3 regions of the Arthrobacter sp. FW306-2-2C-D06B genome follow, and region 2 is predicted to be linked to each of the others. Evidence: predicted binding sites of a transcription regulator. Region 2 holds the regulator's gene; each other region holds the start of a gene.

Region 1 (5,248 bases), 1.6 Mb from region 2:
CAAGGTGTCCACAGGCTCGTCGCGTCCGCTTCCCGTCCCGCGCTATGGCCGGTGCTGCTGCTGGGCGGCATCGCGCTGGCCGTAGGCCTTGTTGCGTTCCTCATCCTTCCGAAGCTTGGATTCACCTCATCGACGACGCCGCAAGCCGTCGTCACCGCGGATGCCCCCAAGCAAAGCGCCGCGGCGTCACCACCCGCAAGCGGCGCCGCGCAGGCGTCCAGCCAGCCAAGCCCGAGCGACACACCTTCCAGCACGCCGACGCCGACCCCGAGCACGGCGCCCTTGGACAAGACGGCGGCAGTCGCGGTCTACAACGGCACCACCACCGGTGGCCTGGCTGCCCGCGTGGCCGGCCTCGTTCAAGGTGGAGGCTGGCCGTTGTCCACCGTCGCAAACTGGGGTGGCATGCCCCAGCAGACGTCGTCGGTTTTCTACAAGGGCGCAGCCCAGAAGGGCAATGCCGAAGCGCTCGGTAAATTGCTGGGCATTTCCAACCTTGTGGACAGCACCGAATTCCAGCAGCCCGTGGTTGTCATTCTCGGCCCCGGTTACAAGTAGCAACTCGGTTACGCCTCAATAACATTGCGGCCACCCACCACCCGAGGTTGCGCTGCGGCAACGTGACTGTGGTTACAGTAGTTGTGAGCTGGCCCGGAGATCCCGGAAGCCGGCCACTGCTAGTTGAAAGTGTGGGGATCATGGCTTTGGGAACCGTCAAATGGTTCAATGCCGAAAAGGGCTACGGATTCATCACTGTCGATGAGTCCGGTGACGACATCTTTGTGCATTGGTCCGCCATCCAGATGGATGGGTTCCGTGCGCTCGAAGAAGGACAACGGGTCGACTTCGAACTGGGCGAGGGCCAGAAAGGCCCGCAGGCAGAAAGCGTGCGGCTTATCTAGTGGGTGTTGCGGCAACAGGGCTGTTCCGGCCTTTTGGAACCCAGCCCCTCCGAGGGCGCCGGTCCCGGGCAATTCCTCTTCTTGCAGGCTTTGCAGCCCTGGCCCTTGGACTGGCCGGATGTTCCGCCCCCGTGGCTAACGCCAGGCTCAGCTCGGTTACCCCGAGCGGCGACGGCATCCTGCGCATCGGCGTGATTCTGGACAATACCGGCAGTTCCGCATTCCTCAACGAGTCCGAGTTGGCAGCCGCCAGGTTGGCCGTCAAGCAAATCAATGATGCAGGTGGCTACAAGAACCGCCCGGTCGAGTTGCTCCCGGAATCCGCGGCCGGCGAAGGCATCAGCGCCAGCCACGGGGCCAGCGCGGCGGCCTTTACGGCCGATACAGCCACGCAAGCCAAAGCGTTGCTCTCAGCCCACGCCGACGTCGTTGTGGGGCCGACGGATTCCAGCCATGCGCCCGCCGCCATTGATGTGCTGTCTCCTGGCCGGATTCCGCTGATCTCGCCTGCCAACACGGCGTCAGGACTCAGCAGCTACAGGAACGGCGGCTTCTACTTCCGCACCTCGGCCGCCGATGCCGCACAGGGGAGCGTCTTGGCGAAGCTTGCCCATGACGGCGGCGCCAAGAGGATTTCCGTCCTCCATGAAGCCGGGGACTACGGCACTCGTGTTTCCGGAGCGGTCATGGACGCTGCCCGCAGCCTTGGAATGGAGGCAGTGTCCAACACGGAATTCACGGCCGGCAAAGCAGCTCCCGCCGCGGCGGGCATCAAGTCCGGCACTCCGGACGCCGTCGTCGTGGTTGCCCGTGATGGTGCCCAAGGCGCCCTGGCCGAGCTCTTGAATGCCGGGTTGAGCGGCAAGAGCCTGATTTTGAGCGACGGTGCCATCCGCCAATACGGAACCGCGCTCGGTGCCGGTGGCCTCAATGGCGCGCGGGGGATACTTCCGGGTGTCTTCCCGAGTGCGGCGTTCCAAGCCGATCTGACGGGCATCGACCCCAAGCTCAAGGACACGACGTACGCGGCCGAAACGTACGACGCCGTCACCCTCGCGGCGCTCGCGGCCGCGGCGGCGGGCGACGACGCCGGCGGTTCGATCGCGGCCTGGCTCACCACCGTGTCCGGCGGGACACGTCCGACGTCGGGCGAAGCGGCAACGAAAGAACGGGCGTCCTGTGCGTCGTACAAGGACTGCGTCGAGGTGCTGAAGGGGGGCAAGCTCCCGGATTACGACGGCGAGTCCGGCACCATCGGGTTCGACGCCAACGGCGACGTTACCTCGTCCAATTACATGGTCTTCACCTACGGGGCAGACAACACTGCGCGAGTCAGCGGCAAGGAGACGGCCTCACGGACTCCGTGACGGCTTGTGCCCGTAGCGAATTCCCTTGGCGTGGCGAGTAGTTTCCAGCTCTTGCTGCTTGCACTCTCCTCGGGTGAGTGCTAATTATTGATTAGCACTCTCAAGCGCTGACTGCTAATTCTTCGCGGCTCCGGCCGTTTGGAAACGGTGGCGGTGCCTGGGAGAACAAAGAAAGCCTTCCTGGGGTGAGGTCCGGAGCACGCGGCGTACAGAGGCCGAATGTAAAGGATCGTCCGTCGCGGGCACCGCAGTGAAGGCACCTTCTTAACGACTGTCCCGAAAGGACTACCGCCGTTATGGCCAAGATCATTGCATTTGATGAAGAGGCACGCCGCGGTCTCGAGCGGGGTCTGAACATCCTCGCCGACGCCGTCAAGGTCACCCTCGGCCCGCGTGGACGCAACGTCGTCCTCGAAAAGAAGTGGGGCGCCCCCACGATCACCAACGATGGTGTTTCCATCGCCAAGGAGATCGAGCTGGACGATCCTTACGAGAAGATCGGCGCCGAGCTGGTCAAGGAAGTTGCCAAGAAGACGGACGACGTCGCTGGCGACGGCACCACCACCGCTACTGTCCTGGCCCAGGCCCTCGTCAAGGAAGGCCTGCGCAACGTAGCTGCCGGCGCCGATCCGCTGTCCCTCAAGCGCGGCATCGAGAAGGCTGTTGAAGCCGTCATCCGCGAGCTGCTCGCCTCCGCCAAGGAGATCGAGACCAAGGAAGAGATCGCAGCCACGGCTTCCATCTCTGCCGGCGACACCGAAATCGGTAACCTCATTGCTGAAGCCCTGGACAAGGTCGGCAAGGAAGGCGTCATCACGGTCGAGGAGTCCAACACCTTCGGCCTGGAGCTTGAGCTCACCGAAGGCATGCGCTTCGACAAGGGTTACATCTCCGCTTACTTCGTCACCGACGCAGAGCGCCAGGAAACGGTCCTCGAGGACCCGTACATCCTGATCGTCAACTCCAAGATCTCCAACGTGAAGGAACTCGTTGCGGTCCTGGAGAAGGTCATGCAGTCGAACAAGCCGCTGCTGATCATCGCCGAAGACATCGAGGGCGAGGCCCTGGCCACCCTGATCGTCAACAAGATCCGTGGCACCTTCAAGTCCGTTGCCGTCAAGGCTCCGGGCTTCGGTGACCGCCGCAAGGCACAGCTCGCCGACATCGCCATCCTCACCGGTGGCCAGGTCATCTCCTCCGAGGTCGGCCTCAGCCTCGAGAACGCAACCCTCGAACTGCTCGGCAACGCCCGCAAGGTTGTTGTCACCAAGGACGAGACCACCATCGTCGAAGGTGCCGGCGACGCCGACGCCATCGCCGGCCGCGTGGCGCAGATCCGTGCCGAGATCGAGAACTCCGATTCCGACTACGACCGCGAGAAGCTGCAGGAGCGCCTGGCCAAGCTGGCCGGCGGCGTTGCAGTCATCAAGGCCGGTGCCGCAACCGAGGTAGAGCTCAAGGAGCGCAAGCACCGCATTGAGGACGCAGTCCGCAACGCGAAGGCTGCCGTCGAAGAAGGCATCGTCGCCGGTGGTGGCGTTGCCCTCATCCAGGCCGGTGCCAAGGCATTCGCCAACCTGCAGCTCGAAGGCGACGAAGCAACGGGCGCCAACATCGTCCGCGTTGCCATCGACGCTCCGCTCAAGCAGATCGCTTACAACGCTGGCCTCGAGCCGGGCGTTGTCATCGACAAGGTCCGCGGCCTGCCGTCGGGCCACGGCCTGAACGCGGCAACCGGCGTTTACGAGGACCTGCTGGCCGCCGGCGTCAACGACCCCGTAAAGGTCACCCGCTCGGCTCTCCAGAACGCTGCCTCCATCGCTGGTCTGTTCCTGACCACCGAGGCCGTTGTTGCCGACAAGCCGGAGAAGAACGCTCCGTCTATGGGTGGCGGCGACGACATGGGCGGCATGGGCGGCTTCTAAGCCCCCACGCCGGCTCACTAGCCACACGCTCGACGACGGTCCCCGCTTCAGGTGGGGGCCGTCGTCGCCGTTTAACGACGCTCGCTCACCTATGTCGGGTTTTGGCCCGACGCTCGCTCACCTATGTGGGGTTTTGGCCGGGCGCTCGCTCACCTATGTGGGGTTTTGGCCGGGCGCTCGCTCACCTATGTGGGGTTTTGGCCGGGCGCTCGCTCACCTTTATGGGTCCGGGAGTGTCGGGGCGGTCTGGCAGGATGGAAACCATGACGATTATTGCTGCCGCCGATGGTTCTGCCCTCGGCAATCCCGGGCCTGCCGGCTGGGCCTGGTACGTGAACGACTCTTGCTGGAGGGCCGGCGGTTGGCCGCACGGAACCAACAACCAGGGCGAGCTCATGGCGGTGCTTGACCTCTTCCGGTCCACGGCACACGTGCCCGATGAAGAGCTGAAGATTCTCTGCGACAGCCAATACGTCATCAACTGCATCACCAAGTGGATGCCGGGATGGAAGCGCAAGGGCTGGCGCAAAGCTGACGGAAAGCCCGTCTTGAACGTCGATCTCCTCAAGGACATCGACCAAGCCATTGTCGGCCGCAAGTACACGTTCGAGTGGGTCAAGGGCCACGCCGGCCACGACCTCAACGAGGCCGCCGACGATCGCGCCCGTGCGGTCGCCACGGCGTTCCAGCAAGGAATAGCTGCTCCTAGCGGTCCGGGCTATCCGGGCGCTGCCGAGGCTGCGCGGTCCTTTGCTCACGCGCCAGCAGCCCGCACGCCGTCAGTCAGAACCGCTCCCGTGGAGGCGCCCTCGCTTTTCGACGACGACCACGACGACGCCCCGGATGAGGACCTCACATTGTTCGGGGGGCAGGATCTGTTGAGCGGGCGCTCCTTGCCTAACTCACCGGCGGCGTTCGCGGAAGAGGGGGCGTTCATCGAGCCCACTTTATTCGCCGGTGACGACGAAGATGTGGTCCTTGGCCAGGCTGCGGGGCGCTCCGACGCGGAAACGGTCATTCTTCTTGAGAAGGAGCTCCTGAGGCCCGACGTCAG
Region 2 (5,248 bases):
GCCAGGCCGGAGCCGTCGACGGCGGCACGCACCTCGGGAATCCACGCGCGCCGCGCCTGCTTGGCGGCTGCCGTGGCGACGGACTGCCACTTCGCGTGGGCTTTGGCAGCCCGCTCACCTTTCCAACGGACGATCGAACGCTCCGCCTGCCAGGGCACGACGGCGTCGATCCCGAGTTCCGTTGCCGTCTCGACGGCAAGTTCGTCACGGTCGCCCTTCGCGAGGGCCTGGACCAACACGAGCCGCACGGGTGCCCGGTGCTCCTCCTGGACAGCGGAGGCAAGGACTGTCAGGGTTCCCTGCCCGGATTCGGTCACGGTGCCCGTGAGCCGTTTTCCGGCACCGTCGGCAATATCGACGGCTTCGCCGATTTCCAGGCGCTTGACGGTGACAGCATGCGTGGCTTCGGCGCCGTCGAGCACGAAAGTGTCTCCAGGGCCGAGCCCGTCAAGCGTTCCGGCTGCTGCGAAGAATACGGGGTTGCTCACCGCTACAGGTTACCGAGCTTGTCCCGCAGCTTCGCGAACATACCGCCACTGGCCACGAGCTTGCCTTCGGTGAACTGCTCTCCGCGCAATTTGGCCAGTTGGCGAAGCAGGTCTTCCTGGGCGGCGTCGAGCTTGCCGGGCGTCTCTACGTGCAGGTGCACCTTGAGGTCTCCCCTGCCGTAGCCGCGAAGATGGGTGACGCCGAGGCCGCGCAGGGTGATGACTTCGCCGGACTGCGTGCCGGACTTGACGTCAATTTCCTGGGGACCGTCGAAAGTCTCAAGCTGCAGCTCAGTACCCAGTGCCGCGGCAGTCATGGGAACGCTCAGCGTGGCGTGAAGGTCGTCGCCTTCGCGGATGTAGGTGGAGTCACTGTTGACCCGGATCTCCACGTAGAGGTCGCCGGGAGGGCCGCCCGCGGGACCTGCTTCGCCTTGCGACGACAGCTGGATGCGGGTCCCGGTAGCGACGCCGCCAGGCACCTTGACGGTCAGTGAACGGCGGCTGCGGATGCGGCCCTGGCCGTTGCACTCATTGCAAGGATCCTTGATGATCGAGCCGAAACCTTCGCACGATCCACACGGTGCGGCAGTCATGACCTGGCCGAGGATCGAGCGCACAGCCCGCTGGACCTGGCCCGAGCCGCCACAGATGTCGCAGCGCTCCGGGTGGGTCCCCGGACGGCAGCATGAGCCTTCGCACGTGGGACAGATGACGGCGGTGTCCACCTCAAGCTTCTTGTTGACACCGAACACGGCCTCACGCAAGTCGATGCGAACGCTGATCAGGGCGTCCTGCCCGCGGCGCATACGTGATGCGGGGCCCTGCATGCCGCCACCTCCTCCGCCGAAGAAGGTATCGAAGATGTCCTGGAAGGCGAATCCCTGGCCCGCGTATCCTCCACCGAAACCGTTGTCGGTCCCGTTCTCGTTGCCAGTGGCGTCGTAGACGCGGCGCTTCTGTGGGTCGGAGAGGACCTCGTAAGCGTGGGTCACCGCCTTGAATTCCTCGGCTGCTCCGGCCCCGGGGTTCACATCGGGGTGCAGCTTACGTGCGAGTTTGCGGTAGGCCTTTTTGATCTCCTCGCCGGTTGCTTCCGGCGAGACGCCCAGAACGTCATAGTGACTGCTCAAAGTCGGTATCTCTTCCTTGTTTACGGTTCCACTGCGTTTCTTGCGAGGCGCCTTCCAGCCGAGGCTGTCAGCCGCCCAGAATGCGGGAAAGGTAGCGTGCGACGGCACGGACGGCCGCCATGGTGTTGGGATAATCCATGCGGGTGGGTCCAAGAATGCCGATCTTGGCACTGCTGCCAGGACCGTAGCCCGTGGCAACCACCGAAGCCTCGGAGAGGCCGTCGTAGGGGTTTTCTCGGCCGATGCTCACCGTGACTCCGCGGGGGTCCTCCGCCATATCCGACAACAGCCGCAACATGACCACCTGCTCCTCGAGCGCTTCGAGGACCGGACCGATGCTCAGCGGGAAGTCCACGTTGGAACGGGCCAGGTTTGCCGTGCCTGCCATGACCATGCGCTCGTCGCGGCTCCGCTCGGCAAGCCTTTCCAGGCCGTGGGCAAGCGCGCCTGCAAGGTTGCGAAGCGTCGGCGGGCACAAGGCAACCACCGAGGGCAGGACTTGCGGCATGAGGTCGAGCTGGGAGCCGGCAATGCTTCCAAGGAACCGCGCGCGCAAGGCCATGAGCTCTTCGTCGGTGGCGTCTGTCGCTGCGTGCACAACACCCTGTTCCACTTTGCCCGAATCGGCGATCAATACCACCAAGACCTGGCGCGGTGCCAAAAGGACAAACTCGATGTGCCGGACGCGCGCGCGGCTCAGGTGCGGGTACTGGACGACGGCGACCTGGTTGGTCAGTTGGGAAAGGAGCCGGACGGTGCGCTCAAGGATGTCCTCGACGTCGTCGGGTCCCTCAAGCAAGGAATGGATGGCCCGGCGCTCGGCAGCCGAAAGCGGCTTGACCTCGGAGATCCGGTCGACGAACAGGCGGTAGCCCTTGTCCGTGGGAATGCGGCCGGCACTCGTGTGTGGTGCTGCAATGAGGCCTTCTTCTTCCAGAAGTGCCATGTCATTGCGGATGGTGGCGCTCGACACTCCCAAATGGTGCCGCTCGACCAAGGCTTTGGAGCCGACCGGCTCGCGGGAGTGAACGTAGTCCTCCACGATGGCGCGTAACACCTCAAGCTTGCGTGGTTCGCTCACTGCCCACCTCCAATCAACAATTCAACAATTAGCACTCAACATGCCCAAGTGCTAACAAGTCTAGTATGAGCCACCTCGTTGTTAGCATTGGTACCGCTCGCGGCGAACATGATTCCCGCGCGGCCGTGGGTAACGCCACGGACCGTCAACGATCCCCCTAGCAAAAAGGTGTGAAGACCGTGTCTTACGACAATTGGGGCCCGCAAGACCTCTCCTCGCCTACAAAACGGCAACTTCCTGAGGTGCCCGTTGAACGCGGGATGGTCCTCGAGGACGTGCAGTCAGGTTGGGTCGGTGCCGTGACCAGGGTGGAGAAGTCCGGGGGCATGCACATCGTGGTGCTTGAGGACCGGCGGGGAAAAGCCAAATCGTTCCGCCTCGGATTCGGATTCCTCCTGGAGGGACAAGCAGTAAAGCTCGTACCCCCGGCTCCACGCGCGGCGGCCGCCAAGGGCGCGGCGCAAGCTGGCAGGACGGCATCGGGATCCGTCCGCGTCGCCGGGCAGCGGGCCCAAGTCGCCAAGGCGAGCCGGATCTGGGTGGAAGGCAAGCACGACGCCGAACTCGTGGAAAAGGTGTGGGGAGATGATCTCCGGGTGGAGGGCATCGTCGTCGAGCCCTTGCACGGCGTGGACGATCTCAAGGCGGCCATTGCCGGGTTCTCCCCCGGCCCGGGCCGCCGGCTCGGAATCCTCGTGGACCACTTGGTACCGGATTCGAAGGAGTCGCGGATTGCTGCCGACGCCATGACACTGCCGGGCGCCGCGGGAAACGTCCTGATCGTGGGACATCCCTACGTGGACGTCTGGCAGGCCATCCGGCCCAGGGTGTTGGGGATCGAGCAATGGCCAACCATCGCGCGCGGCACGGATTGGAAGACCGGCATTCTGAGGTCGTTCGGCTGGCCGCATGAGACGGCCGAAGACGTCGGATTGGGTTGGCAAAAGCTTCTGGGCGCCGTCCACAGCTACGCCGATTTGGAGGCCTCTTTGCTGGGTCGCGTGGAGGAAGTGATCGATTTCCTGACCGTTCCGTGAGGATTGCCTGCCCCCGGGCACAGGAGTTGGTCGGCTGATCGCGTGCCGAGCAAGTATTCTGGGACAGCAACACCGCACCGATAGATACTCGAAGGAAGATACTGTGGCAGACAACGCTCCTGACGATCGGGATGGCACCTCGGGCCAGTCCCAGTACCACGGCGTTCCTGCCAACGCGCTGCCCTTGACAGCCTCGGAAGACCGGCAGTGGGCAACCCTGGCGCACTTCGGCGGGATCCTTGGCTGCGTGCCTTCGCTTCTGATCTACCTGATCTTCCGCGAACGTGGCCCGTTCACGGCACAGGAATCCAAGGAAGCCCTCAACTTCACTTTGCCTCCGACGATCGCCGCAGTACTCGCCAACATCCTCGTCTTGCTTCCGGTGGTCGGAAACCTCTTCGCCGTCCTTGCCACGGCGATCTGGGTCGCGGTGACCTGTTTCTCGGTGTCGGCCGGAATCCGCGTCAACCACGGTCAGCCGCACCGCTACCGCTTCAACCTGCGCTGGATCAAGTAGCCGGTCTTCATGGATGCCGGCTCGCGCCAACCCCTACCGCCGGACGTTAGTCCGGAAGGATCCGGCGGACCACGGCGTCCGCGAGTAGCCGGCCCTTGAGTGTGAGGACCAGTCGTCCTTGGAAGGCCGCAGCAGGCTCAACCAGGCCGTCGGCAATGAGGCCTGCGACGGCGTGGCGTCCCACCTTGTCGAGCGCGTCGACTTGAAGCCCGGTGCCGAGCCGGGCCTCCAGCATGATGCGCTCCACTTCCCGGGTGCCGGCGTCGAGCGTTTCACGTCCAGCGGCGGGCGACACTCCGCCACCGAGCCTGTTGGCATAGGCGGTGGGGTGTTTGACGTTCCACCAGCGGACGCCGCCCATGTGTGAATGCGCGCCGGGTCCGATGCCCCACCAATCGTCTCCGCGCCAGTAGGCAAGGTTGTGTTTGCACGCCTGTTCGGGTGTGCGGGACCAATTGCTGACCTCGTACCAGTCCAGTCCGGCGGCACTGATCAGCTGGTCGGCGAGTTCGTATTTGGCGGCGTGGTCGTCGTCGTCGATTCCGGGAACTTCTCCGCGCCGGATCTGTGCCGCCAGTTTGGTGCCTTCTTCCACGATCAGCGCGTAGGCGCTGATGTGGTCCGGACCGTAGGACAGAGCAGTCTCCAGTGAGGTCCGCCAATCAGCCATGGACTCGCCGGGAATGCCGTAGATGAGGTCGAGGCTCACGGCGAGGCCGGCGTCGCGCGCCCATTGGACCACCAAAGGGACCCGGCTGGGAGTGTGTGTACGGTCCAGGACTTTGAGTACGTGAGGGACCGCCGACTGCATGCCGAAGGAAATCCGCGTAAAGCCGGCGTCGGCGAGCAGCTGGAGGGACTCGGGCGTCACAGAGTCCGGATTCGCCTCAGTGGTGACCTCGGCTCCGGCTTCCAAGCCCCAGTGCCCGACGGCGGCCGTCAGGATGCCTGCGAGATCTTCAGCAGGCAGGAGGGTCGGCGTCCCGCCGCCG
Region 3 (5,248 bases), 280 kb from region 2:
TTCCAACAGCGCAACGCCACGGCATGGGCACCCTGACCTACAGTCCGCTCAGCGGCGGTTGGCTTTCAGGACGCTGGCGCAAAAATTCCGATTCCACCCCCACATCATCCGCGCGTCCGAACGCGCGCTTCGACATGAGCAGTCCGGCCAACCAGCGAAAACTCGACATCGTCGAAGAACTCGCCCAGCTCGCTGAACAATCCGGTATGACGCTCATCGAGCTGGCCATCGCGTTCGTGATCAACCACCCAGGCGTCACGGCCGCGATCGTCGGACCGCGCACCATGGAACAGCTCGAGTCCTACCTGCCTGCCGCTGACATGACACTGAGCACCGATGTGCTGGACCGCATCGACCAACTCGTCGCACCCGGCGTGACCGTCAATCCTGACGACAATAGCTATGGAGCCCACGAACTGACACCACTGGCACTACGACGGTGATGTGCATGACCCTGCACGATCGTAGAAACGGCTGCTTCAGAGGCCGCCGAGAAGGGGCCGAACCGCCCCTCGACGGCCCACCGGGTTTCTTCTTCTATCAAGTCGGCGTTGATCCGTGCGCCGGTCATCACGCCCTCGGCCGCCGCGGTGATTACTTGGGCCATCAAATTTGAGACATTGCCCGCCGCATACACGCCCTGGACGGCAGTCGCACCCGTAGCATCGGTCTCGATAAGCCGCCCCACCCCCATGGGGTGCACCTGGGTACTTAGCCCGAGTGATTCCAGCAGCGCGGACCTGGCCTCCATCCGTGTACCGACAGCCAGGGCCTGCATGTCGAACGAGGAGCCCTGGCGGAGCGTGAGCCCCGTGAGGACCCCGTTGATTGAGTCCACCGAGGCCACTGCGCCGTCGACGACTGTTACGGACCGGGCGCTGAGCTTGTCCCACTCTTCCTCGGTGGGTTCCACGGTGTCATTGCGGAAGAGGGTGATATCCGGGGACCACTGTCTGAACAACAGTGCCTGATGGACGGACATCGGACCGGTGCCCAGCACTCCAATCCTTTTCCCGCGGATTTCCCAGCCGTGGCAGTAGGGGCAGTGCACAACACCCCTTCCCCATTGCTCCTGCAGGCCGTCGATGGGAGGCAGCCCGTCAGTCAAACCAGTGGTCACCAGCAGGCGCCGTCCGGAGAACCGGCGCGCGTCTCCAGGATCACCTCGAATCCATCGGTGGTCCGCCGTGCCGAAACGGATTCGCCGTCAATGATCTTTGCTCCGTAGGAGAGGACTTCGCTACGTCCGATGGAGAGGAGTTCCCCGGGGCTCACACCGTCCCTCGAAAGATAACCGTGCACCCCCGTCGCGGGTGCGTTTCGTGGTGCTCCGGAATCTATGACCAGCACCGAGCGCAGTGCGCGGCTCAGCGTCGTGGCCGCGCTGAGCCCCGCAGCGCCGCCCCCGATAATCACAACGTCATACCGTGTGTTGTCCATAATGATTTGCCCTTCGTCGTGTCCTGAAAGTCCGCCGTCAGTGTCCTTGGGTGGTACCACCAGCTTTCATCCCGTCCGCAGAACTGGCAAATTAGTTTGCTGTTATGGCAAACTGGGGGCATGGCAAATGCGCTTGATGATGTTCTCGGGGCTGTCGGGCCCCGACTTCGGGCACTCCGCACGGAGCGGGATCTCACCCTCGGAGAGGTGTCCTCTGCATCCGGAGTGTCGGTGAGTACCCTGTCCCGCCTGGAATCCGGCCAACGCAGGCCAAACCTCGAAATTCTGCTGCCCCTAGCGAGGTTGTACGGTGTTCCTCTTGATGATCTGGTGGGCGCCCCGCCCACCGGGGATCCGAGAATTCACCTGCGTCCGATCACCCATGGCGGCATGACGGCTGTTCCCCTCACGCGCCGGCCGGGTGGTTTGCAGGCCTTCAAGATGGTGCTCGCCGGTGATGCCCGCGGTGCCGAGCCCGATCCGCGCGTTCACGAAGGCTACGAATGGCTCTACATCCTCAACGGACGGCTGCGACTGGTGCTGGGCGACAATGACTTTGAACTCCGTGCGGGCGAAGCCGCGGAATTCGACACCCGCACACCGCACTGGTTCGCCAGCGCCGACGGGAAACCCGTCGAATTCATCAGTTTGTTCGGACAGCAGGGCGAACGGATGCACGTACGCGCCCGGCCCAAGCCCGCATAGCGGCTGAGGCGCGGTCCGCCGGGCCTCTCTCTTTCCGACATGGGGAGTGAGTCAAAGTCCGCCATGCTCGGAGCCACACCCGCCGGATGCACCCTTTCCAGGGGAAGAGTCATCCTCTCCTGACCGGATGCCGCGCGGTGTCCCGCGGGGAGTTCGCGGACCTGAGTTCGCCTTCGAGACGCCGGTTGTCGGCCTCGAGGACCAGGACCATCCGGATGCCCGCGAGGTTCAATCCCAAGTCCAGAAGCTCTCCGATCCGGCGCAATGTCACCAGATCGTCCTCGCTGTACTGACGGGTGCCGCCCAGGGTCCTGCCCGGTTCCAGCAAGCCCTTGCGTTCATACAGGCGCAGGTTCTGCTGTCCCGTCCCCACCAGCTCGGCCGCAACGGAAATCGCGTATACACCCCTCCCCCGGTCCTCGGCCTGGCCCATCGGGTCCCTCCAAATCCAGCCAAAATCAGGCTTGCCCTTACCTAGTCTCAGTGCTATAAGAAATATATACCAGCCACCATAGATCGGCTGGGTTGACAACAAAAAAGCTGCGATCTGCAAGGAGTGACACACCATGCTGATGCGAACCGATCCGTTCCGTGAATTCGATCGGCTGGCCGAACAAGTGCTCGGCACCACGGCGAGGCCGGCGGCCATGCCGATGGACGCCTGGCGGGAAGGCGAGGACTTCGTGGTCGCCTTCGACCTCCCCGGAGTCACCGTCGACTCGGTGGACATCGACGTCGAACGCAACGTGCTGACCGTCAAGGCCGAGCGCCCGGACCCCGTCGGCGAGGGCACGGAAATGATTGCTTCCGAACGCCCCCGCGGCGTCTTCAGCCGCCAGCTCATCCTCGGGGATGCGCTGGACACGAACGGGGTCAAGGCAAGCTACGACGCCGGAGTCCTCACCCTGCGGATTCCGGTGGCGGAAAAAGCAAAGCCGCGGCGCATCGAAATCGAAACCACCGGAAAACAGCGCCAGGAAATCAGCGCCTGACCATCGGCGCAGCCTCCCGGACCGGGAGCACCTCAGCGGCCCGTCGTGCAGAGAGGGCGGTCGAGTTCACAGACCACGCCACAGCGCAGCCAGCGCAGAATGACGAGGCCCCGAGGATGACTCCCGCAACGATGGTCCCCGGTTGAACGGACCGGGGACCATCCCCGTCCCCCACCCACCAGAACACGGCACGGCCACGATGAAGAGCAACGGCCCCGATCCTTACGACATCCTGCACATCGCCACGACCGCCACCGCGCGTGAGGTGGCCCACGCCTACCGCACGCGCATCCGCGGCCGGCACCCCGACACCCGGCCTACCCGCGAACACCACGCCGACCCCGGCACGGCGGCGCCGGAGCTGCAGGAAGAGCTCCAGGAGCTCCGCGACATCATGGCCGCGTACGCCATCCTCGGCAACCCGGAAAAGCGGGCGGCCTACGACCGGGAGCATCCGCATCCGGCCGCACGCCCCAAGCCCCCGCGGCCGGAGGGCTCCCCCTCCAGGACAGCGGCGCAGCTGCTTCCCGCCGCCTCGCTCCTGATCGGACCGGTCATCTGGGAGTCGCCCGACGGACGATCCCCTCGAATGCCGGACCGGCAAGGTTCATATCCTCCAACCGGCTACACGCTGATCCGCTGGATCTAGCGCTGAGAGCTGAAAACCACGCAATCGCAAGGAGCCTCCATGAGCGCCTGGCGCCCGTACGACAACCAATTGATGCCGGCGTTCTACGAACGCTTCGAAAAACGATGGGGCAAAGGAACAGCGCCCTTCCTGGACCCCGAAACCCACGAACAACCCATGCCCCGGGCCCAATGGATCAACGCGGACACCGGCGCCGCCGTGGCGGTCGTGCCCATCTGGACCGAGGACCCCCAGCACCGCTCGTTCGGGGTCTTCTACCTGCCCCCGGCCGGTGACATCTGGGTCCTGAGGCCCGGCTACACGAACTACCTCGAAACCGACATCAGGAATGCTGAGCAAGCCACCCTGCGCAACGACGCATTCCGAAAAGCCGTCGCTCACGCAAAAGAGTTCATCTACGGAACCCAGCCCTGAATACCGTGCTGGACAACACCCGGACTGCAAGGTCAATCACGCGGACTGTTCAACGCGATGCGTCCCGCGGCCGGGCTGGCCGCGGGACATACGCCGGGGGTTTGTGGGTGGTTCCTCAAGCGGTGCGTACTTGCCCGGTGGTGATGGGCGACGGCCTGAAGCCCTTGACCGCCATCCACACGCCCAGGGACAACTCCCAAACGAAGATCGGCAAGGTTGCGAGTCCCGACCACACCGAGATCCCCTGGTTGACACCGAACATCGTTGCGATCGTCGACGCAAGCAGCAACGGGCCGCCGATCAGTCCAAGCAGGGGAATGACGCGCGGCACGAGCCCCGAACGGTACATCAGGTATCCGAGCAGCAGCCCGCTCACCCCCGGAACCAGGCTCGGCCCGAGAATGAACGTCCAGTCGCGGACCGCCACGAGCGCCTGGCCCACGGGAACCAAGGCCGGGTCCGCTCCGCCCTTCTGTCGCAAAGTGACCACAGCCAGGAGACTGACGACGCCGATCACGATGACCGCGGCTTCAAACATCCGGGCGGTGACGAAGCCGAGCGCGATGCCCTCGTTCTGCCGTTTGACGACAGGAAACAGCGCGACGGCGGTGCCCACGGCGGAAACCGCGTTGACGAGATCGAGGAGGCAGCCGAAGATGACGGTTGAGTCGGCGCCGGGGCCCGTGATGTAGCGCGGATCGTTCAGGACGGGCGAAATCAGGAACAGCGCCGGGATCGAACTGACGAAGGTGACCAGGTACAGGATGCCTGCGACCATCGCGGTCTTCCGCAGCGGGTCCATCCGGACACGATCGGTTGCCAGGGTTTGGATTGTGGTTTTCATGGTGTGGTCCTTCTTGGGGGTGAAGATGCGAGTGTTCGACGCCGGTTGGCTGGGTTGCGTGGCCCCGGCTTGGTTGATTGCCAAGAGCGGTAGTGCCAAGTCTTGGAGCTTTTGCAGCAGACCGTAGAGCGCGGCTTGATCGACGTCGCGGATGCGGATGACGGTGGTTCCGTCGTGTTCGTTGGTGAGGCTCAGTCCTTCGAA

The links. Region 2 encodes HrcA, which represses chaperone genes, less so after heat shock. Its sites were predicted from a motif close to TTNGCACTCGNNNNNNNCGAGTGCNAA; they were not measured.
Region 1: groL (chaperonin GroEL) is a predicted target of HrcA. The motif match lies at 2,327-2,353, and genes of this name have one in related genera.
Region 3: LFT47_RS10160 (Hsp20/alpha crystallin family protein) is a predicted target of HrcA. The motif match lies at 2,609-2,635, and genes of this name have one in related genera.

The regions. Positions count from the first base shown of each region.
Region 1 is NZ_CP084560.1:893,947-899,194, forward strand. Features, by position in the region: gene LFT47_RS04395 (LytR C-terminal domain-containing protein) at 1-558, shown strand, start outside; gene LFT47_RS04400 (cold-shock protein) at 699-902, shown strand; gene LFT47_RS04405 (ABC transporter substrate-binding protein) at 1,034-2,269, shown strand; gene groL (chaperonin GroEL) at 2,566-4,194, shown strand; gene LFT47_RS04415 (ribonuclease HI family protein) at 4,458-5,248, shown strand, end outside.
Region 2 is NZ_CP084560.1:2,460,896-2,466,143, reverse strand. Features, by position in the region: gene LFT47_RS11540 (16S rRNA (uracil(1498)-N(3))-methyltransferase) at 1-488, opposite strand, end outside; gene dnaJ (molecular chaperone DnaJ) at 491-1,621, opposite strand; gene hrcA (heat-inducible transcriptional repressor HrcA) at 1,689-2,702, opposite strand; gene LFT47_RS11525 (DUF3097 family protein) at 2,882-3,739, shown strand; gene LFT47_RS11520 (DUF4870 domain-containing protein) at 3,843-4,256, shown strand; gene hemW (radical SAM family heme chaperone HemW) at 4,303-5,248, opposite strand, start outside.
Region 3 is NZ_CP084560.1:2,184,555-2,189,802, reverse strand. Features, by position in the region: gene LFT47_RS10180 (aldo/keto reductase) at 1-443, shown strand, start outside; gene LFT47_RS10175 (NAD(P)/FAD-dependent oxidoreductase) at 401-1,120, opposite strand; gene LFT47_RS21435 (FAD-binding protein) at 1,117-1,440, opposite strand; gene LFT47_RS10170 (helix-turn-helix domain-containing protein) at 1,561-2,145, shown strand; gene LFT47_RS10165 (MerR family transcriptional regulator) at 2,255-2,578, opposite strand; gene LFT47_RS10160 (Hsp20/alpha crystallin family protein) at 2,712-3,137, shown strand; gene LFT47_RS10155 (J domain-containing protein) at 3,337-3,786, shown strand; gene LFT47_RS10150 (hypothetical protein) at 3,826-4,200, shown strand; gene LFT47_RS10145 (DUF4386 domain-containing protein) at 4,316-5,248, opposite strand, start outside.